Regions from separate parts of the Pseudoduganella sp. GW821-FHT05F09 genome, predicted to be linked through region 1. Evidence: predicted binding sites of a transcription regulator. Region 1 holds the regulator's gene; each other region holds the start of a gene.

The links. Region 1 encodes sigma-54, which starts transcription at its own class of promoters, with help from an activator protein. Its sites were predicted from a motif close to TGGCANGNAANCTGCTTT; they were not measured.
Region 2: AC07S4_RS26375 (PEP-CTERM sorting domain-containing protein) is a predicted target of sigma-54. The motif match lies at 3,670-3,687, and genes of this name have one in related genera.
Region 3: glnA (type I glutamate--ammonia ligase) is a predicted target of sigma-54. The motif match lies at 3,260-3,277, and genes of this name have one in related genera.
Region 4: prpB (methylisocitrate lyase) is a predicted target of sigma-54. The motif match lies at 3,781-3,798, and genes of this name have one in related genera.

The regions. Positions count from the first base shown of each region.
Region 1 covers NZ_JBWKSD010000007.1:89,997-95,673, forward strand. The annotation lists gene lptA (lipopolysaccharide transport periplasmic protein LptA) at 1-316, shown strand, start outside; gene lptB (LPS export ABC transporter ATP-binding protein) at 319-1,080, shown strand; gene AC07S4_RS22165 (RNA polymerase factor sigma-54) at 1,096-2,580, shown strand; gene hpf (ribosome hibernation-promoting factor, HPF/YfiA family) at 2,650-3,006, shown strand; gene AC07S4_RS22175 (enoyl-CoA hydratase/isomerase family protein) at 3,102-4,181, shown strand; gene rapZ (RNase adapter RapZ) at 4,206-5,069, opposite strand; gene hprK (HPr(Ser) kinase/phosphatase) at 5,141-5,677, opposite strand, start outside.
Region 2 covers NZ_JBWKSD010000010.1:8,065-13,741, forward strand. The annotation lists gene AC07S4_RS26360 (dicarboxylate/amino acid:cation symporter) at 54-1,418, shown strand; gene AC07S4_RS26365 (glycerate kinase type-2 family protein) at 1,492-2,721, shown strand; gene AC07S4_RS26370 (YceH family protein) at 2,774-3,451, shown strand; gene AC07S4_RS26375 (PEP-CTERM sorting domain-containing protein) at 3,819-4,616, shown strand; gene AC07S4_RS26380 (MerR family transcriptional regulator) at 4,697-5,137, shown strand; gene AC07S4_RS26385 (carboxymuconolactone decarboxylase family protein) at 5,118-5,495, shown strand; gene AC07S4_RS26390 (hypothetical protein) at 5,644-5,677, shown strand, end outside.
Region 3 covers NZ_JBWKSD010000002.1:572,437-578,113, reverse strand. The annotation lists gene AC07S4_RS07810 (TonB-dependent receptor plug domain-containing protein) at 65-2,551, shown strand; gene AC07S4_RS07805 (rhodanese-like domain-containing protein) at 2,606-3,064, opposite strand; gene glnA (type I glutamate--ammonia ligase) at 3,346-4,761, shown strand; gene AC07S4_RS07795 (DUF4124 domain-containing protein) at 4,861-5,349, shown strand; gene glnL (nitrogen regulation protein NR(II)) at 5,393-5,677, shown strand, end outside.
Region 4 covers NZ_JBWKSD010000011.1:180,755-186,431, reverse strand. The annotation lists gene acnD (Fe/S-dependent 2-methylisocitrate dehydratase AcnD) at 1-1,684, opposite strand, end outside; gene prpC (bifunctional 2-methylcitrate synthase/citrate synthase) at 1,684-2,835, opposite strand; gene prpB (methylisocitrate lyase) at 2,861-3,748, opposite strand; gene prpR (propionate catabolism operon regulatory protein PrpR) at 3,910-5,550, shown strand.

The DNA.
Region 1 (5,677 bases):
CGAAGGCGAGCAGTGGATGGAAGGCGAGGCCGAGCGCATCGAATACGACGGCAAGAACGAGCTGGTGAAGCTGTTCGTGCGCGCCAAGGTGCGCCGCCTGGAAGGCAGCAAGCCGAGCGACGAAGTGTCGGGCGAGTTCATCTCCTACGACAGCCGCCGCGAGCAGTTCAGCGTGCGCAACACCGCCAGCGGCGAAGGCAAGACCGGCGGCGGCCGCGGCACCATGGTGATCCAGCCGTCCACGCCCAAGCCGGCCGCCCCGGCCGCTCCTGCTGCGCCGGCCGCGCCGGTACAGCAACCGCCAGCGGGGAAATAACCATGGCTGAAGCAATGCAAAGCTGCGCCAGCACCCTGGTGGTGCGCGGACTGCAGAAGTCCTACGGCAAGCGCCAGGTGGTGCACGACGTGTCGCTGCAGGTGGAATGCGGCGAAGTGGTGGGCCTGCTGGGCCCCAACGGCGCCGGCAAGACCACCTCCTTCTACATGATCGTGGGCCTGGTGCCGTCCGACGCGGGCAGCATCGACATCGCCGGCGTGGACGTGTCGAGCATGCCCATCCACCAGCGCGCCACGCTGGGCCTGTCCTACCTGCCGCAGGAGGCTTCGGTGTTCCGCAAGCTGACGGTGGAGGAGAACATCCGCGCCGTGCTGGAGATCCAGAAGGTCAACGGCAAGGCGCTGAGCAAGCAGGAGATCAACGAGCGCCTGGACCGCCTGCTGGCCGACCTGCAGATCGAGAAGCTGCGCGAGAACGCGGCGCTGTCGCTGTCGGGCGGCGAGCGCCGCCGGGTGGAGATTGCGCGCGCGCTGGCCACCAACCCGCGCTTCGTGCTGCTCGACGAGCCGTTCGCCGGCGTCGATCCGATCGCCGTGATCGAGATCCAGCGCATCGTGCGCTTCCTCAAGGAGCGCGGCATCGGCGTGCTGATCACCGACCACAACGTGCGCGAGACGCTGGGCATTTGCGACCGCGCCTACATCATCAACCAGGGCAGCGTGCTGGCGTCCGGCCGTCCGGACGACATCATCGCCGACGAATCGGTGCGGCGCGTCTACCTCGGCGAACACTTCCGCATGTAATTCCTGACCCAGCCCATGAAACAGTCACTGCAACTCCGCACCTCTCAGCACCTGGCGCTGACGCCGCAACTGCAGCAGTCGATCCGATTGCTGCAGCTGTCCACGCTGGAGCTGCACCAGGAACTGGAACAGCTGCTGGGCGAAAATCCGCTGCTGGAGCGCCTGGATGATCCGCTGGACCGCTCGCTGCGCCTGCTCGGCGACGGCGCCATCAACCAGACCCAGTCCGACGGCGCCGACGCGTCGCCCGCCGACGTGGGCGCGCCGGCGCAGGACAGCGCGCCGGCCGGCGAGGGCGATCCCTTCGACGGCGCCGGCGGCGACAGCGCCAGCGGCGCCGAGGCCGACACCGACTGGAGCGACGCCGGCCGCAGCAAGGCGCCGGACGACGAGGACTCGCGCCCGCAGCTCGAAGCGAGCCACTGCACCCTGCGCGAGCACCTGATGGAGCAGATGCGCGTGACCGTGCAGCAGCCGCGCGACCGCGTGCTGATGGAGCTCATCATCGACGCGCTGGACGAGAACGGCTATCTGGAAGAGCCGCTGGAAGAGATCCATGCACGCCTGCCGGAAGAGGCGGACGTGGAGCTGGAAGAGCTGCAAACGGCGCTGACCCTGCTGCAAAGTTTCGACCCCATCGGCGTGGGCGCGCGCAGCGCCTCCGAGTGCCTGGCGCTGCAGATCAAGCGCATGCCCGGCGTGCCGCTGGTCACGCGCCGCATGGCCATCTGCATCGTGGAAAAACACCTGGCCTGGTTCGCGCAGCGCGAATTCAACAAGCTGAAAAAAGCCCTCGATTGCGACGACGAGGACCTGCGCGAAGCGCAGGCGGTGATACGCCAGTGCAATCCGCACCCGGGCGCCGAGTTCGCTTCCGACGTGTCCGACTACGTGGTGCCGGATGTGATCGTGAAGAAGGCGCGCAATGGCTGGCAGGTCTCCTTGAACAACGACGTGATGCCGCGCCTGCGCGTAAACGCGCTGTACGCCAACATGCTCAAGCAGGGCAAGGGCGAGTCGGCCATGGGCGCGCAGCTGCAGGAAGCCAAGTGGCTGATCAAGAATATGCGCCAGCGTTTCGACACGATTTTGCGCGTGGCGCAGGCGATAGTAGAAAGGCAAAAGAACTTTTTCAGCCATGGCGCGGTTGCCATGAGACCCCTTGTGTTGCGTGAAATTGCTGATACACTGGGACTACACGAGAGCACTATTTCTCGGGTAACAACTCAGAAATACATGCTGACTCCGCATGGGATGTTTGAGTTGAAATATTTCTTTGGCAGCCACGTCGCCACCGAAGCAGGAGGAGAAGCATCCTCGACGGCGATACGGGCGCTGATAGTGCAACTGACAGGAGCTGAAGACCCGAAAAATCCTTTATCCGACAGTAAGATTGCGGACATGCTGGGAGAACAGGGCATGGTAATTGCGCGACGGACTGTTGCCAAATATCGCGAAGCCTTGAAAATCCCTCCGGTAAGTCTGCGTAAAGCTTTGTAGTTTTACTTGGGTTCCCCTGCGCTCAAATAACATTCGATAGCGCATGAGCCCTTATCTTTAGGAGTGTGTATGAATCTCACCATCAGTGGACATCATCTCGAAGTGACCCCCGCCATCCGTGAATACGTGCAGAACAAGCTGGAACGGGTAAAGCGCCATTTCGATCAAGTTATTGATATTGCTGTCATCCTGACTGTAGATAACCTCACCGAGAAAGACAAAAGGCAAAAAGCCGAGATCAACCTGCGCATGTCCGGCAAGACTGTGTACGTGGAAAGCCTGTCGCAAGACCTGTATGCTGCCATCGATACGCTGATCGACAAACTGGACCGCCAAGTCATGAAGTACAAGGCCAAAGTGCAGGAGCATGGCCACGACGCCATCAAGCATCTCCCGGACACGTACGAGCCTGCCGCCACCGCATAAGACGGTCACCGGCACTCCCAACAAAGGGCGCATCTGGCGCCCTTTTTTGCGCCCGCGCTAAAATGGCTGTCTAACAATTATTGAGACAATCAGCCATGAGCGAGCACGTCATCACCCAGGTTGCCAACGCCGCCGGCATCATCACCCTCGACCGCCCCAAGGCGCTCAACTCCCTGTCCCTGTCCATGGTGCGCGCGCTGACCGCCGCGCTGCTGGCCTGGCGCGGCGATGCCGCCGTGGCCGCCGTCGTGATCCGCAGCAGCAGCGCGAAGGCCTTTTGCGCCGGCGGCGACATCCGCTTCTTCCATGAAGTGGGCAACGCCACGCCGCAGGGCGGCAGCGCGCTGCTGGAGGACTTCTTCACCGAGGAATACGCCCTCAACCACCTGATCCACTATTACCCTAAACCGTATATCGCATTAATGGACGGCGTGGTGATGGGCGGCGGCATGGGCATCTCGCAGGGCGGCCCCGGCTGCGGCGTGCGCATCGTGACCGACCGCACCAAGATGGCCATGCCGGAAGTGAACATCGGCCTGTTCCCGGACGTGGGCGGCAGCCATTTCCTGTCGCACGCGCCGGGCAGCCTGGGGCGCTACCTGGGCCTGACCGGGCTGACCGTGGGCGCGGCCGACGCGCTGTACGTGGGCCTGGCGGACTACTACGTGCCGGAGGCCCGCTGGAGCGCGCTGGGCGAGCTGCTGCAGGCCACGCCGGGCGCAGGGCTGCGCGATGCGGTCGCGGCCTTTGCGGGCGGCGTGGGCAGTGCTGGCGCTGGCGTGCTGGAAACCGAACGCGCCGCCATCGAGCGTCACTTCGCGGCGGACAGCGTGGCGGCCATCATGGCCTCGCTGGCGGGCGACGAGGGCGCGTTCGCGCAGAAGGCGCTGAAAGCCATGCAAAGCCGCTCGCCGCTGATGATGTGCGTGACGCTGGAGCTGTTGAAGCGCGGCGCGCGGATGGACGTGGCGGACTGCCTGCGCATGGAGCGCAACCTGGTGCGCCGCAATTTCGAACATGGAGAAGTGCTGGAAGGCGTGCGCGCGCTGGTGATCGACAAGGACAACGCGCCGAAATGGTCGCCCGCCACGCTGGAGGAGGTGACGCCGGAGATGGTGGAGGCCTTTTTCGCGCCGCCGTGGCCAGCGCACGCCCATCCTTTGCGCCACCTGTGACGGCGGGTTACGCGCCCTGATCCATCACGACTGCTCGCGGTGCCGCAACACCACACGTTCCGTCGGATGGAAATGCCGCGCGAGCCGCTCGGCCATATACACCGAGCGGTGCTGCCCGCCCGTGCAGCCCACCGCCACCGTCAGATAGCTGCGGTTATCGGTCTTGAACGACGGCAGCCACTTGCTGACGAAGTCGCGGATATCCTTGAACATTTCCTCCGCGCTGGGCTGCGCGTCCAGGAAGGCGATCACCGGCGCGTCGCGGCCCGTCATCGGGCGCAGCGCCAGGTCGTAATAAGGATTCGGAATCGCCCGCACATCGAACACGAAGTCCGCGTCCAGCGGCACGCCCACCTTGAAAGCAAAGGACTCGAAGAACAGCGTCAGCGGCGCGTTCTCGCTTTGCACCAGGTCCTTGATCCAGGCGCGCAGCTTGTTGGCGCTCAGCTCCGAGGTATCGATCACATGCCCCAGCTGCTCGATGGCCGACAGCCGCTCGCGTTCTTCCGAGATGCATTCGATCAGCGTGCGGCGCGCGGCCGGATTCTGGCCCGGCTTCAATTCATGCGACAGGGGATGGCTGCGGCGCGTTTCCGAGAAGCGCGCCACCAGCGAATGCGTGTTCGCCGTGAGATACATGATCTTGACGTCATGCCCCTGCTGGCGCAGGGCCTGCACGGCGTCCGGCAAGCTGGCCAGCGACTCGGCGCTGCGCGCGTCGACCGCCACGGCCAGCGCCTGCGCGCCCTCGTCGGTCAGCTGCAGCACCAGGTGCGCCAGCAGCGCCGGCGGCAGATTGTCCACACAATAATAGCCCGTGTCCTCGAGGACATTCAGGGCGACGGATTTTCCAGAGCCGGATATACCGGTGATGAGCACGATACGCATAGCTGAAGATGATACATCAAGACTACGCGATAGGTGCGTTAGCACACCAATTGGCGGCGGATGACGACTTATCAGTCCCCGCTCATGGCCTGCCGCTGGCGTTCCATGAACTCCTGCAGCGTATCAATGCCGCGCAGCTGCAGGATGGTATTGCGCACCGCAGCCTCCAGCAGCACCGCGATATTGCGGCCGGCCGCCACGGGAATGACCACCTTGCGGATCGGGAGTCCCAGCACGTCCTCGGTAGGGAACTGGAACGGCAGCCGCTCCACTTCCTCCTCCAGCGCTGAGCGCCGCACCAGGTGCACGATCAGCTTCAGGCGCATCTTGCGGCGCACCGCCGTCTCGCCGAAGATGGCCTTGATGTCCAGCAGCCCCAGCCCCCGCACTTCCAGCAGATTCTGCAGCAGGGCGGGACAGCGCCCCTCTATCATATTGGGCGCAATGCGCGCGAACTCCACCGCATCGTCGGCCACCAGGCCGTGCGAGCGCGAAATCAGCTCCAGGCCCAGCTCCGACTTGCCCAGGCCCGAATCGCCGGTGATCAGCACCCCCACACCCAGCACGTCCATGAACACGCCATGCATGATGATGCGTTGCGCCAGCTT
Region 2 (5,677 bases), on a different contig from region 1:
GCGCCTAGGCGGCCACAGAGCCGCCGCGCGCTCACTCATATCGGAGACTGATCATGAAAAGAACCCGCAAGTTCCTGGGGACGCTATATGTGCAAGTCCTCATCGCCGTGGCCGCAGGCATCGTGCTCGGCGTGCTCGACCCCGAGATGGGCGCCAAGCTCAAACCATTGGGCGACGCCTTCATCAAACTGATCAAGATGGTGTTCGCGCCGGTGATCTTCGCCACCGTGGTGCTGGGCATCGCGAAGATGGAAAGCATGAAGGACCTGGGCCGCGTCGGCGGCCGCGCGCTGATTTACTTTGAGGTGATGTCCACCTTCGCGCTCGGCCTGGGCCTGCTGGCGGTGAACCTGGTGGGGCCGGGCGTGGGTATGAATATCGACCCGCACACGCTGGACACCAAGAGCATCTCCAGCTACACCGCGGCCGCCGCCAAACCCGCCTCCTTTATGGACTTCGTGCTGGGCATGATACCGGGCAGCGTGGTGGACGCCTTCGCCAAGAACGAGATCCTGCAGATTCTCGTGTTCTCCATCATGTTCGGCGTGGCGCTGGCGCACCTGGGCAGCCGCGCCAAGCCGGTGGTGAGCTTCCTGGAGTCCTTCTCGAACGCCATGTTCTACATCGTGGGCCTGGTGATGCGGGTGGCGCCGATTGCGGCCTTCGGCGCCATCTCCTTCACGGTGGGCAAATACGGCTTCTCGTCCATCGCCAAGCTGGCGCAGCTCATGGGCACCATGTATCTGACCTGCTTCCTGTTCGTGTTCGTGGTGCTGGGCGTGGTGGCGCGCATCTCCGGCTTCAGCCTGTGGAAGTTCCTCAAATACCTGCGGGCCGAGATCTTCACTGTGCTGGGCACCAGCTCGTCCGAATCCGTGGTGCCGCAGCTAATGCACAAGCTGGAGCAGGTGGGCTGCTCCAAGCCGGTGGTGGGCCTGGTGGTGCCGTCGGGGCTGACCTTCAATCCGGACGGGCAGTGCATCTACTACACCATGGCCGCCATCTTCATTGCGCAGGCCACCAATACCCATCTGTCGCTGATGGACCAGCTGCTGGTGCTGGGCGTGCTGATGCTGACCTCCAAAGGTTCGGCGGGCGTTACCGGTTCCGGTTTCATCACCCTGGCCGCCACGCTGGCCTCCATGGGCAAGATACCGGTGGAGGGCATGGTGCTGCTGCTGGGAGTGGACCGCTTCATGTCCGAAGCGCGCGCCATCACCAATACCATAGGCAACGCGGTCGGCACCATGGCGATTGCGCGCTGGGTCGGAGGCCTGGACCGGGCGCGGGCCGAAGCAGTGCTGAACGGCACGGCGGACATGGACGTCCTGTACGGCGAGCCGCTTGCCAGGGATGTTGAAGACGCGCCGCAGCCGGTGGTGCGCATGGCCATGGAAGGAGCGGTGCGCCATGGCTAAGCTGATCGAAGCAGCGCACGGAGAGGCAGGCGCCGCTGCCGCCGCCGGTTGGGAACGCCGCCTGCTGCGCGACATGTTCGACGCCGCCATCGCCGCCGCGCAGCCGGCACTGTGCATCCCGCCGCATCTGCCGCCGCCGCCGAAGGGCCGCACCATCGTCATCGGCGCGGGCAAGGCCAGCGCGGCGATGGCGCAGGCGGTCGAGTGCAACTGGCCCGGACAACTGGAGGGGCTGGTCGTCACCCGCTACGGCTACGCTGTGCCGTGCGAGCGCATCGAGATCGCCGAAGCCGCGCACCCGGTGCCGGACGAAGCAGGCCACCGCGCCGCGCAGCGCATGCTGGACCTCGTGCGGGGCCTGGGCCCGGACGACCTGGTGATCTGCCTGGTCTCCGGCGGCGGCTCCGCGCTGCTGCCGTTGCCCGCGCCCGGCATCACCATGGCGGAGAAGCAGGCCGTCAACCAGGCCTTGCTGGCCAGCGGCGCCACCATCTCCGAGATGAATTGCGTGCGCCGCCACATCTCGGCCATCAAGGGCGGCAGGCTGGCCGCAGCCTGCGCGCCGGCCCGGGTGGTGACGCTGCTGATTTCCGACGTGCCGGGAGACGACCCCATCGACATCGCCTCCGGCCCCACCGCGCCGGACCCCAGCACCTGCGCGGACGCGCTGGCCATCTTGTCGCGCTACCGCATCGCCGCCCCGGACAGCGTGCTGGCGCTGCTGCGCAGCGGCGAAGGCGAAACCGTCAAACCCGGCGACGCGCGCCTGGCCGCGTCCGAACTGCGCATGGCCGTCACGCCGCGCATGGCGCTGGAAGCCAGCGCCCGCGTGGCGCGCGGCGCGGGCATCCGCACCTACATCCTCGGCGACAGCCTGGAAGGCGAAGCGCGCGACGTCGGCAAGGCCATGGCGGGCATGGCGCGCTACGCAGCGCGGTACGGCGAGCCGTTCGAAAAGCCCTGCGTCCTGCTCTCCGGCGGCGAGACCACGGTCACGCTGCGCGGCCAGGGCCGGGGCGGTCGCAATGTTGAATTCCTGCTGGCGCTGGCCGTGGCGCTGGAAGGGCAGGAGGGCGTGTACGCGCTGGCGGGCGACACCGACGGCGTGGACGGCGTGGAAGAAATCGCCGGCGCCATCCTCACGCCGGACACGCTGTCGCGCGCGGCCGCGCAAGGCCTGCGGCCCCGGCTCAGCCTCGACAACAACGACGGCCACGGCTTTTTCCAGGCCCTGGGCGACTCCGTCGTGACCGGCCCCACGCTCACCAACGTCAACGACTTCCGCGCCATCCTTATTACCTGAAGGTAGATTATGGTAAATTCGGCTATGTAACTTGTCGAATGAAGGAATATGCATGACTAACGAAGCGGACAACGCCAACCTGCTGGACCCATTCGAGACCCGCGTGCTCGCCGTCCTGGCGGAAAAAGAAGCCCTCACGCCCGACAACTACCCGATGTCGCTGAACGCCATCACCAACGGCTGCAACCAGCTCTCCAGCCGCGACCCGGTGATGTCGATTTCGGAGGAAACCGTGGCCGACGTGCTGCAGCGGCTCATGCAGCGCAAGTTCGTCAACGGCATCACGCAGGCCGGCGCGCGCGTGACCAAGTACGAGCACCGCATGCGCATCAAATGGTCGCTGGAGCAGGACAAGGTGGCCGTGCTGACGGTGCTGATGCTGCGCGGCCTGCAGACCGCAGGCGAAATCCGCACCCGCACCGGCCGCCTGCACGACTTCAAGTCCGTGGCCGACGTGGAGCTGGCACTGCAATTCCTGATCGACAAATACCCGCCGCTGGCGGCCAAGCTGCCTTTGGCGCCGGGCACCAAGGAGCCGCGCTACGGCCACCTGCTGCAAGGCGAAGAAGCGCTGGCGCGCGAAGAAACCGCCGCCAGCTACGGCGGCAGCACCAGCACCCCGGCCCAGGGCAGCCGCGTCGCCCAGCTCGAAGCCGAAGTCGCCCAACTGCGCCAGGACTTCACCGACCTGGCCGCCCAGTTCGAGCAGTTCAAGAAACAGTTCGAATAGTTTGCTGGCGATTCAGGCTATTGGCGAAGGATCCGGATCTCGTGCTGGGCTGGATTTCCCCCCTTGCCGGCGATCTCCGCCGATAACACGTCATCAAATTCTATTGGGATGGCGAATGGCCGTCCCGCGTGTCGGAAAACTTTACACAAGAAAATAAAAAATTCCCAAGAAAAACTTATGTTGTTGATTGTAAAGTTATTTTTTTGACGGGTTCGATGTGGCATAGATCGTGCTTATGGTGCGTGGGAAGAACACTCATTGCATCGGGGGAAATATGTAAGGGCTTGCCGAGGGGCTCAGCCCGAATTTATCTCCCCAGCGCTATCAGACTTCGTGTCACCGATCGTACTCAACAAAAGGTTTATTGATGAAAATTAGCAATTCTCTTTCCAGTGTCGTTCCAAAGCTCGCGCTCTCGGCGGTTCTGACATTCGCATTCAGCACCGCATATGCAGGTGTGATCCCGTTTGGAACTGCAGCGGACCTGAGCCAATTCAGCCTCAACGGCGGTGCGTCAACCGGATTCATATTCGGCGCGAGTGCTGGGGTCGGCGGAGGCGGTGGTATCACCTCGACAAGCAGCAGCTATTCCAGCGCTGCAGCGATCTACATGACCGGGTCTGAAAACAAGGTAGGCAGCAGCTTCTTTGTCTCGCTGGATTACAAGATGGCATTGCAGGGCAGCGGCCCCGACATCCGCCTTGGTTTCACCACCGCGACCAACGGCAATTTTGGCGGCAGCAATGATATTTGGATTGAAACCTATGGCTCTTCGACATCGAAGTCTTTCACGAGGAACGGCTTTACATCGGGGAGCTTTTCGAACGTGACCATGACCCCTGGCAATTGGTTCCGGGAGACGTTCAGTTTGACTGAGACGGCCCAGAACAGCTATACGGGGGTGGCGAGCGTGTATGATCTGGGTCTCACCGGGCTCGTTGCGCCGACGCTTCTCACTTCCCAGTCCTTCTCGTTTACTTCGTCGGCGATGGCGAGTGCTGCGAAGTTGTATCCAGGTTTCTTCCTGTATTCGTCGACAACCGCCGCTGACAACTTCCAAGCGTCAGCCATCCCGGCTAGCACCGTCCCGGAGCCCGGCACATTAGCTCTCACCGTTCCGCTCCTCGTTGGCATCGGTCTGATCCGTCGGCGCCGGCGTGCGTAAGGCAAGCAACTAACTCACGCACCCGCCGGCCGCAGGACATTCGCCCATGGGCGCCGAGCGGGGTGAACGCTTGACTTCGAGTGCACTCCAACTTCTACCATGGCCTCATGATAGCTTCACTCACGATACAACAGACGGCCGAGGCGTCCGGGCTGAGCGTCCATACGCTGCGCTACTACGAGCGGATAGGCTTGATCAAGCCGATTCCGCGCCGTAGCAATGGCCACCGGCTTTACCGGACCGAGGATCTCAACTGGATAGCTTTCCTGTTGCGGCTGCGCGCCACCGGCATGTCGATCGAAGAGATGCAGCGTTATGCGCAATTGCGGGAGCAGGGCGAGCTGCTGTCCAGCGTGGCCGAACGCAAAGCCATGCTGGCCCGGCACACCGCCGCCGTCGAGGAAGAGGTGAGGGCGATGCAGGAAACGCTGGCCTATCTGCACCAGAAAATTGCGCTGTACTCCACTTTGGAATCCGAACTGCAATCAAAGGAGAAACAGCATGGAAAGCACGCGATATGAACGGGGATTGGCGCGCCTGCGCGAAGTAGACGGCAGCGCCGGCGACAAGGTGATTGAGTCGCTGGCGGACATCAGTCCGGACCTGGGCAAATACATCATCGAATTCGGCTTCGGCGACATCTATTCCCGCCCCGGCCTGACGCTGCAGCAGCGCGAACTGGCCACCGTCGCCGCGCTCACCGCGCTGGGCACGGCGCAGCCGCAGCTCAAGGTGCATATCGCCGCTGCGCTGAATGTCGGCCTTTCCCGCACCGAAATCATCGAGACCATGCTGCAAATGAGCCTCTATGCAGGCTTCCCCGCCGCATTGAACGGCGTGTTCGCGGCCAAGGAAGTCTTTGCAGTGCACGAAATGTAGCGGCTAGCCGCTGGATGCTGCCGTGACCGAAGTCTTGCAGTTGCTGCATTCCGTGGTACTGACTCCCAGAATCCGATTTGCTCTATGTCAAGGTGCGCTTTCCAGCCCGTGATATACACTGCTTATGTCACGGCGAGGAGGGCGGATTATGAAGCAACTTGTTGTTGAGCTGTCCGAGGAGA
Region 3 (5,677 bases), on a different contig from region 1:
TTTACTTTTTTGGCAAGGCGATACTAAGTAAAGCAAAAAAAATTCAACCACCTTAGGAGTTGCAATGCAGAGAAATCAAGTACTCGCAGTCGCCATCGCTTCGCTGTTCGCCTCCGGCCACGCCGCCGCGCAATCCGCACCAGCATCCTCCTCCCCGGCAGCAGACAACTCGGCCACCGTGGTCGTCACCGGCACCCGCGTGGCGAACCGCACCGCGCTCGACACCGCCTCGCCGGTCGACATCATCAGCGCCGACACCATCAAGAACACCGGCGTGGCCGAAATCGCCCAGGCGCTGTCGGTGGCGCTGCCGTCGCTGAACTTCCCTCGCCCCGGCCTGGCCGACGGCACCGACACCGTGCGTCCCGCCACGCTGCGCGGCCTGGCCCCGGACCAGACGCTGGTGCTGGTGAACTCCAAGCGCCGCCACACGTCCTCGCTGGTGAACCTGAACGGCACCATCGGACGCGGCTCCTCCTCGGTGGACATGAACACCATCCCGGTGGCCATGCTCAAGAATATTGAAGTGCTGCGCGACGGCGCCTCCGCCCAATACGGCTCGGACGCGATCGCCGGCGTGGTCAACCTGCGCCTGCGCACCGACAAGACCGGCGGCGAATTCACCGCCAGCTACGGCCAGCGCCGCACCGACTACGACTTCATCGCCGGCGCGCTGCCCACCGGCGCCACGTGGGGCACCGAGACCTCGCGCAAGCGCAACGACGGCGGCACCGCCACCGTCAGCGGCTGGAAAGGCTTCGAGCTGGGCGACAGCGGCTACCTGACCGTCGCCGCCGAATACAAGGACCAGGAGCACACCGAGCGCAGCGGCTACGACGTGCGCCAGCAATACCCGCTGGTGAACGGCGCCTTCGACCCGCGCGAGAAAACCATCAACCGCTTCAACGCCTGGTACGGCGAGCCTGAAATGAAGCAGTCCACCATCTTCGCCAACGCAGGCTACGCGCTGGAAGGCGGCGCCAAGCTGTATGGCTGGACCAGCTACCAGAAACGCGAAGCCAAGTCGGCCGGCTTCTTCCGCCGCGCGCTGCAGGACCAGAACATCATCTCCATCTACCCGGACGGCTTCCTGCCCATCATCGCGCCGGACGTGGACGACTACAGCGCCACCGGCGGCGTGACCTGGCAGGCCGGCGTGTGGGATATGGACGCGTCCATCGGCTACGGCAAGAACAAGATGCAGTACACCATCGAGAACACGCTGAACCGCTCCATCGGCCCGTCCAGCAAAACCGTGTTCGACGCGGGCGGCTTCTGGTACGACCAGCTGACGCTGAACCTGTCCGGCGTGCGCCAGTTCGACGCGGGCCTGGCCACGCCGGTGAATCTGGCGGTGGGCGCCGAGGTGCGGCGCGAAGGCTACAAGCTGTTTGCCGGCGAAGCCGATTCGTGGCGATACGGCGGCCAGGTGCTGGCCAACGGCACGCCTGCGCCTCCGGGCGCGCAGGTCTTCCCCGGCTTCCGTCCGGCCGACGAATCGGACAACAGCCGCAAGGCCTACAGCGCCTACGTGGACCTGGAAGCCAACCTGACCAAGCAGTTCCTCGGCTCGGTGGCCATCCGCGGCGAACACTTCTCCGACTTCGGCAACAGCGTGTCGGGCAAGCTGGCGGGCCGCTACGACTTCGTGCCGGAGTTCGCGCTGCGCGGCTCGGTGCAGAACGGCTTCCGCGCGCCGTCGCCGCAGCAGCAGTTCTTCACCTCGACCTCGACCAACTTCATCAACGGCGTGCCGTTCGAGATCACCACCTTCAAGCCTAGCCACCCGGCCGCCATCGCGCTTGGCGCCAAGCCGCTGGACGCGGAAAAGTCGGTCAACTTCTCGGTTGGCTCGGTGCTGCGCCTGGGCGCGGTGAACGTGACGGCGGACGCCTTCCACATCAAGATCAAGGACCGCATCGTGCTGTCCGAGAACCTGACGGCGACCAATGTGCGCGACTTCCTGACCAAGCAGGGCTTTATCGGCGTGGGCGGCGGGCGTTTCTTCATCAACGGCGTGGACACCACCACCAAGGGCATCGACATCGTCACCAGCTGGCCGGTGCAGACCAACGGCTACGGCAAGCTGGACTTCACGGTGGCGGGCAACTACACCAAGACCGACGTGACCAAGGTGCCGGTCACGGCCCAGCTGGCGGCGCTGTCGCCGGCGCCGGTGCTGTTCGACCGCGTCAACGTGCTGACCTTCACCGACGGCACGCCCAAGACCAAGTTCATCGGCAGCAGCACCTGGTCCTACGGCGCCTTCGGCGTGACGGCGCGCGCCACCCGCTACGGCAAGATCCTGGCGCCGGGCACCACCGCCGCGCTGGACTTCTGGATGAGCGCCAAGACGCTGGTGGACCTGGAAGGGCGCTACGCCATCACCAAGCAGCTGTCGCTGGCGGTGGGCGCGGACAACCTGTTCGACCAGTATCCGGACGCCTACCCGGCCGCGCTCAACACGACGGGTAACGCGCCGTATTCGAACTACTCGCCGTTCGGCCGTTCGGGACGCTTTGTGTACGCGCGCCTGAATTACAGCCTGTAAGTCGCGGGCCTGCAGGCGGGTTAGGCGCGCAGCGCCGTAACCCGCCGGTTCCGCCTAGGCGCCCAGCCAGGGCAGGCCGGCCTTGCACCAGCCGCCCACCTGCTTGCGGTGGCCTTCGGCGTCCTTGTCCCCTTCAAAGCCTTCCAGGATGTCGTAGCACTGCGTGTAGCCGTGCTCGGTCGCCAGCTTGGCGGCGTGGCGCGAGCGCACGCCGGAGCGGCACAGGAACAGCAGCACGTCGTCCTTCTTCGCCACCGCCCCCAGCTGCTCCAGGAATTGCGGATTCGGCACGCCGCCCGGATAGGTGCTCCATTGGACTGCACCATGCTGGGACTCCGGGATGGCCACCCGGCCCACCCAGTCGCGCTCGGCATTGGTGCGCACATCGATCAGTTTCACTGCGCTGTCCGCGCCCAGCAGCGCGTGCGCTTCGGCGGGCGTAACGGCGCCCGCGTAGGGCAGGGCGGCGTCGCGGCTGCGCGCCCGCTCGAGGATGTCGGCAATACTGCTCATGGCACATTTCCCACTTCTGCTGTCAATATTGCGTTTATTATAGTGCCCGATCGTCCATGGAAGTTTTTTGCACCATGCCGATGCATTTTTCCAAAATGCCAAAATTTCGCACCGTAGAGGTGCATAATTTTGGATATGCACCAACATTGTGCGCATAAGATTATGCGCAAAAGTAGTGCAAGAGGGAAAATCCTCTGGCACGCTTCCTGCTTTAAGGAATGACGAGTTTCAAGCCGCACGCAACAGCGTGGGCTGCCCCACTTTTTCACTAGGAGAGACGCATGGCACTGACCGCCGCAGATGTATTGAAAATGGTACAAGATAACGAAGTGAAATTCGTTGATTTCCGCTTTGCTGACACCCGCGGCAAAGAACAGCACGTCACCGTGCCTGTATCGCACTTCGATATCGACAAGTTCGAATCCGGTCACGCCTTCGATGGCTCCTCGATCGCCGGCTGGAAAGGCATCGAAGCATCCGACATGATCCTGCTGCCTGACCCAGCAACCGCGAACATTGATCCGTTCATGGAAGAGACCACCCTGTTCATGCAGTGCGACGTGATCGAACCGTCGGACGGCAAGGGCTACGACCGCGACCCGCGCTCCATCGCCAAGCGCGCTGAAGCCTACCTGAAGTCGTCGGGCCTGGGCGACACCGCCTACTTCGGTCCTGAGCCAGAGTTCTTCATCTTCGATTCCGTCAAATGGAAAATCGACATGTCGGGCGCCAAGGTGCAGATCGACTCCGACGAAGCTTCCTGGTCGACCGACAAGGACATCGAAGGCGGCAACAGCGGCCACCGTCCTACCGTCAAGGGCGGCTACTTCCCAGTGCCGCCAGTGGACTCCTTCCAGGACATGCGTTCGGAAATGTGCCTGATCCTGGAATCGCTGGGCATCCCGGTTGAAGTGCACCACCACGAAGTGGCCGGCGCCGGCCAGAACGAAATCGGCACCAAGTTCTCGACCCTGGTCGAGCGCGCCGACTGGACCCAGAACCTGAAATACGTGGTCTGGAACGTGGCCCACAGCTACGGCAAGACCGCCACCTTCATGCCTAAGCCTATCGTTGGCGACAACGGTTCCGGCATGCACGTGCACCAGTCGATCTGGAAAGACGGCAAAAACCTGTTCGCCGGCGACGGCTATGCAGGCCTGTCCGACTTCGCGCTGTACTACATCGGCGGCATCATCAAGCACGCCAAGGCGCTGAACGCGATCACCAACCCAGGCACCAACTCGTACAAGCGCCTGGTGCCAGGCTACGAAGCGCCTGTGAAACTGGCTTACTCGGCACGCAACCGTTCGGCTTCGATCCGTATTCCACACGTGGCCAATCCTAAAGGCCGCCGTATCGAAACCCGCTTCCCGGATCCACTGGCAAACCCATACCTGTGCTTCGCAGCACTGATGATGGCCGGCCTGGACGGCGTGCAGAACAAGATCCATCCAGGTGAAGCAGCATCGAAAGATCTGTACCATCTGCCACCGGAAGAAGACGCGCTGATCCCGACCGTCTGCGCTTCGCTGGAAGAAGCCCTGGATCACCTGAACAAGGACCGCGAGTTCCTGACCCGCGGCGGCGTGTTCACCGATTCGATGATCGATGCCTACATCGAACTGAAAATGACCGAAGTGACCCGCATGCGCATGACGACCCACCCGGTCGAATTCGACATGTACTACTCGCTGTAATAGGCGATGCAGCGCCGGCTCCGGCCGGCCTGCAACCAGACGCGAGGACAGCAGCTGCTCTCCTCGCGTTTTTTTTACCGGATGTTGTATAGTCGGGGCATGACTACCTGGAATTTTGCACCTATCGCATTGTTGTTCGCTACTGGATTAGCCTCGGCCCAGGGACAGATTTTCCTGTGCGTGGACGCCAGCGGCCACAAGGAACTGACCGACAGCCGCAAGCACGCCAACTGCAAGCCGCTGGATATCCCGGGCGCGATCCCGGCCCCTGCGCGCCGCGCCGAGGGCGCCGCCAAGCCGCGTGCGCCGGCGCCGGCCGCCACGCCTGGTGACTTCCCGCGCGTGGACAGCAGCGAGCAGAAGGCGCGCGACGCCGACCGCCGCCAGATCCTGCAGGAGGAGCTGAACGGCGAACTGGCCAAGCTGGCTGAGCTGCGCAAGGAGTTCAACGGCGGCGAGCCGGAGCGGCGCGGCGACGAGCGCAATTATGCGAAATACCAGGAGCGCGTGGCCAGCCTGAAGGACAGCATCAGCCGGTCCGAAAAGAACGTGGAAGCGCTGAAGCGCGAGATCCAGAATATCCGCTGATCCCGCTGCGGGCCGTTTCCGCACCATCCCCAAGGGGAGGCATATGAGCATCGTCACCAATATCGCCCGCGCGGCGGCCGCCCTGGCGCGCCCGCAATCGCTGGCCGGGCTGGAGCTGCTGGCGTCGGCCGTGATCCTGCTGGACGCCGAGGGCCTGATCACCTACGTCAACGCCGCCGCCGAGAACCTGCTGGAAAGCTCGGTCAAGGCGCTGTCGGGCCAGCGCTTCGCCGGCCTGTTCAGCAATCCCGACGAACTGGTCAACATCATCGCGCAGGCGCGCGCGCACAAGTTTTCCGACCTGCGGCAGGACCTGGCGCTCGAGCGC
Region 4 (5,677 bases), on a different contig from region 1:
CGCTCGGCCAGATGTCGGCCAAGCGGATCTCCCTGCCGTCCGCGCTCACCCCCAGCACGTCCTTCTCGATATCGAAGCGGATGGTGCCCGCGATGGCGTAGGCCACCACCAGCGGCGGCGAGGCCAGGAAGGCCTGCTTGGCGTAAGGGTGGATGCGGCCGTCGAAATTGCGGTTGCCGGACAGGACGGCGGTGGCGTACAGGTCGCGGTCTATCACTTCCTTCTGGATCACCGGGTCCAGCGCGCCGGACATGCCGTTGCAGGTGGTGCAGGCGTAAGCCACCACGCCGAAGCCGAGCTGCTCCAGTTCGGGCATCAGCTTCGCCTCTTCCAGGTACAGGGTCACGGCCTTGGAGCCGGGCGCCAGCGAGCTTTTCACCCACGGCTTGCGGGTCAGCCCCAGCTTGTTGGCGTTGCGCGCCAGCAGGCCGGCGGCGATCATATTGCGCGGGTTGTTGGTGTTGGTGCAGCTGGTGATGGCGGCGATGATGACGGCGCCGTCAGGCATCAGGCCAGGCTCGTTTTCCACCACGCCCGAAATGCCGCGCGCGGCCAGTTCGGAGGTCGGCACCCGCTTGTGCGGATTGGACGGGCCGGCGATGTTGCGCACCACGGTGGACAGGTCGAAGCGGATCACGCGCTCGTACGCGGCGTGCTTGAGCGAGTCCGCCCACAAGCCGGTTTCCTTGGCATACACCTCCACCAGGTCCACCAGCGCGGCGTCGCGGCCGGTGAGCTTGAGGTACTTGATGGTCTGCTCGTCGATGTAGAACATGGCGGCGGTGGAACCGAATTCCGGCGCCATATTGGAGATGGTGGCTCGGTCGCCCAGCGTGAGGTGCGAAGCGCCCTCGCCGAAGAACTCCAGGTAGGACGACACCACTTTTTCCTTGCGCAGGAATTCGGTCAGCGCCAGCACCGTGTCGGTGGCGGTGATGCCTTCGCGCGGCTTGCCGGTCAGCTCCACGCCGATGATGTCGGGCAAACGCATCCACGAGGCGCGGCCCAGCATCACGCTTTCCGCTTCCAGTCCGCCCACGCCGATGGCGATCACGCCCAGCGCGTCCACCATAGGCGTGTGCGAGTCGGTGCCCACCAGCGTGTCCGGATAGGCCACGCCGTCCTGCACCTGCACCACCGGCGACATGCGCTCCAGGTTGATCTGGTGCAGGATGCCGTTACCCGGCGGGATCACGTCGACGTTCTTGAACGCCTTCTTGGTCCAGTTGATGAAGTCGAAGCGGTCTTCGTTGCGGCGGTCTTCAATGACGCGGTTCTTGTTGAAGGCGTCCGGATCGAAACCGCCGCATTCCACCGCCAGCGAGTGGTCCACCACCAGCTGGGTGGGAACTACGGGGTTGACCAGTGCAGGGTCGCCGCCTTGCAGGGCAATGGCGTCGCGCAAGCCGGCCAGGTCCACCAGGGCGGTCTGGCCCAGGATGTCGTGGCAGACCACGCGCGCAGGGAACCACGGGAAGTCCAGGTCGCGCTTGCGCTCGATGAGCTGGGACAGCGAGGCGTTCAGCGTGGCGGGCTCGCAGCGGCGCACCAGGTTTTCGGCCAGCACGCGCGAGGTGTAGGGCAGCTTGTCGTAAGCGCCCGGCTGGATGGCGTCGACGGCGGCGCGCGCGTCGAAGAAGTCCAGCTTGGTGCCCGGGAGGGCTTTGCGGTGTAGCGTATTCATTATTTGCGGTCCTTGATAGGAACGAATTTCAGATCGTCCGGGCCGACGTAGTTTGCACTCGGGCGAATGATCTTGTTGTCGATACGCTGCTCGATGATGTGGGCGGCCCAGCCGGACGTGCGCGAGATGACGAACAGCGGCGTGAACATGGCGGTCGGCACGCCCATCATGTGGTAGGACACGGCGGAGAACCAATCCAGGTTGGGGAACATCTTCTTGATTTCCCACATGACCGATTCCAGGCGCTCGGCGATGTCGAACATCTTGGTCGAACCGGCTTCTTCGGACAGCTTGCGCGCCACTTCCTTGATGACCACGTTGCGCGGGTCGGAGATGGTGTACACAGGGTGGCCGAAGCCGATCACCACTTCCTTGTTTTCCACGCGCTTGCGGATGTCCGCTTCGGCTTCGTCGGCGTTCTCGTAGCGCTTCTGGATCTCGAAGGCGAATTCGTTGGCGCCGCCGTGTTTCGGGCCGCGCAGCGCGCCGATGGCGCCGGTGATGGCCGAGTGGATGTCCGAACCCGTGCCGGCGATCACGCGGCTGGTGAAGGTGGAAGCATTGAACTCGTGCTCCGCGTACAGGATCAGCGACACGTGCATGGCTTTGACCCACGAGTCGCAAGGCTTCTCGCCGTGCAGCAGGTGCAGGATGTGGCCGCCGATGGAGTCGTCGTCGGTTTCCACTTCGATGCGTTTGCCGGAGTGGCTGAAGTGGTACCAGTACATCAGCATGGAGCCGAAGGAAGCCATCAGGCGGTCGGCGATGTCGCGCGCGCCAGGCACGTTGTGGTCGTCCTTCTCGGGCAGCACGCAGCCCAGCACGGACACGCCGGTGCGCATCACGTCCATCGGGTGGGCCGACGCGGGCAGCGCTTCCAGCGCGGCTTTCACGGCCTGCGGCAGGCCGCGCAGCGATTTCAATTTGGTCTTGTAGGCGTTCAGTTCCGACTGGGTCGGCAGCTTGCCGTGCACCAGCAGGAAGGCGATTTCTTCGAACTCGCTGGTGGTGGCCACGTCCAGGATGTCGTAGCCGCGATAGTGCAGGTCATTGCCGGTCTTGCCGACGGAGCACAGCGCGGTATTGCCGGCGGTGACGCCGGACAGGGCGACGGATTTCTTGGGCTTGAAGGTTGGGGCTTGTTCGGTCATTTTCGAGGTCTCCTTGAATTCTGGCTTATTTCTTTTGCGCGGCGAACAGCGCGTCGAGCTTCTGCTCGAAGTCGTGGTAGTTGATGCGGTCGTACAGTTCGGCGCGGGTCTGCATGGTGTCGAGCACGTTCTGCTGCGTGCCGTCGCGGCGGATGGCGCCGTAGACGTTTTCAGCGGCCTTGTTCATGGCGCGGAAGGCGGACAGCGGGTACAGCACCAGGCCCACGTCGGCGGTGCGCAGCTCGTCCACGGTGAACAGCGGGGTGGAACCGAATTCGGTGATGTTGGCCAGGATGGGCACGCCCACCGCCTTGGCGAACTGCTTGTACATGTCCAGCGAGATCATCGCTTCCGGGAAGATCATGTCGGCGCCGGCTTCCACGCAGGCCACCGCGCGCTCGATGGCGGCGTCCAGGCCTTCCACGGCCAGCGCGTCGGTGCGCGCCATGATGACGAAGTTTTCGTCGGTGCGGGCGTCCACGGCGGCCTTGATGCGGTCCACCATCTCCTGCTTGGTGACGATCTCCTTGCCCGGACGGTGGCCGCAGCGCTTGGCGCCCACCTGGTCTTCAATGTGCATGGCGGCGGCGCCGAACTTGATCATGGACTTGACGGTGCGCGCCACGTTGAAGGCGGAGGCGCCGAAGCCGGTGTCCACGTCCACCAGCAGCGGCAGGTCGCACACGTCGGTGATGCGGCGCACGTCGGTCAGCACGTCGTCCAGGCTGGAAATGCCCAGGTCGGGCAGGCCCAGCGAGCCGGCGGCAACGCCGCCGCCGGACAGGTAGATGGCCTTGAACCCGGCGCGCTTGGCCAGCAGGGCGTGGTTGGCGTTGATGGCGCCGACAACCTGCAGCGGGGATTCTTCCTGGACGGCTTTGCGGAACGCGGCGCCTGCGGAGTACTGGCTCATGTGATGCCCTTTCAAGTTAGGTTGCAGCCAGTATTGCAAGCCCCGTGCCAGCAGGTGAACCATAGCAAAATCAAGCACTTGGCTCTATGAATGCACTATAGTCCTGTTTCATTTTGAAACACTGAAACATCACGTTGCGAAACATGGCCTATAATTGAAACATGCGCCCATCCGCCCCGCCGCCCTTCGACCCCGCCGACAAACCCGTGATCTGGACGGTGGCCGTATCGCGCCTGTCCGAGCTGTTCCGCGATATCACGCTGGAATACGACAACCTGGCCACCATCGAGCCGGTCAACCTGGGCTTTGACGAGGCGGCGCGCCATATCCGCGAACGCATGGCCACCGAGCGCTGCGACGCGGTGATCGCGGCCGGCTCGAACGCGGCCTATCTGAAGGGCCGCCTGTCGGTGCCGGTGGTGATCGCCAAGGCCAGCGGCTTCGACGTGATGCAGGCGCTGGCGCGGGCGCGGCGCGTGTCCGAGCGCATCGCCGTCGTCACCTACCAGGAGAAAATGCCCGAGCTGTCCGAATTCGCCGCCACCTTCGGCTTCGGCGTGGAGCAGCGCACCTACGCCACCGAGGAGGACGCGCGCGCGCAGATCAACGAACTCAAAGCCTCCGGCGTGCGCGCCATCGTCGGCGCCGGGCTGATTACCGACCTGGCCGAAGAGGCCGGGCTGACGGCGGTGTTCGTGTACTCAGCCGCATCGATACGGCGCGCCTTCGACGACGCGCTGGAGATGGCGCGCCTGACCCAGCTCGAATCGAACCGTGCGCGCAGCCGCCTGGGCGTGGTGGCGGACACGCTGCGCGCGCGGCACGGCCTGAACGATTTGCGCGGCGATTCAGCCGCCATGGAGAAGATGCGCCAGGCCGTGGTGCTGTACGCGAAGTCGCCCGCCACGGTGCTGATACAGGGCGAAACCGGCTGCGGAAAGGAACTGGTGGCACAGGCCATCCACCGCGAGGCGCCGCGCAGCCTGGGCGCCAGCCGGCCCTTTGTGGCGGTCAACTGCGGCGCCATCGCCGAATCGCTGCTCGAGTCCGAGCTGTTCGGACACGAGGAAGGCGCCTTCACCGGCGCGCGGCGCGGCGGGCACGCGGGCCTGTTCGAAGCGGCCAACCGGGGCACGCTGTTCCTGGACGAGATAGGCGAAATGCCCTTGGCGCTGCAAACGCGCCTGCTGCGGGTGCTGGAGGAACGGGAGGTGGTGCGGGTGGGCGGCACGCGGCCCATCGCCATCAATGTGCGCATCATCAGCGCCACGCACTGCGACCTGGAACAGCGCGTACGCGAAGGCCGCTTCCGGGCCGACCTGTTCTACCGTCTTGCCGTGCTGCGCCTGGCGCTGCCGCCGCTGCGCGAACGGCGCGAAGATATCGTGCCGCTGGCCGAGTGGTCGCTGAAAAATGCATTGGCGGCGCTGGGCGCGCGGCCGCATCCCAATCTGCACGCCGAGATCAGCGCCTGCACCCCGCTGCTGCTGGGCTACGGCTGGCCCGGCAATGTGCGCGAGCTGCGCAATCTGACCGAACGGCTGGCGCTGTTCCTGGCCGCCGAACCGCTGCAGGCGCTCACGCCGGGCTTTGTGCTCAGTGTCGCCCCCGAGCTGCAAGCCAGCGCCAGCACGCTTGCCGGCGCACCGCCGCCGCCTCCAGCAGCAATCCCCGGCGCCCCGGAAAGCGCTAGCGCCGTGCTGGCCCGCTTCGGCGGCCGCCGCGACGCCGCCGCCGACCACCTCGGCATCAGCCGCACCACCCTCTGGCGCCGCCTGCGCGCCGAACAGTCCTCCACCTAACCACAAGCGAACTGAGCCGCATTCGGGGCTCGGCGTCCCCGTCTGCCCCTAAATGCGCGCTCCCTGACTACAAGCGGACTGAGCCGCATTCGGGGTCAGACCCCGAATGCGGCTCAGTTCGCTGAAG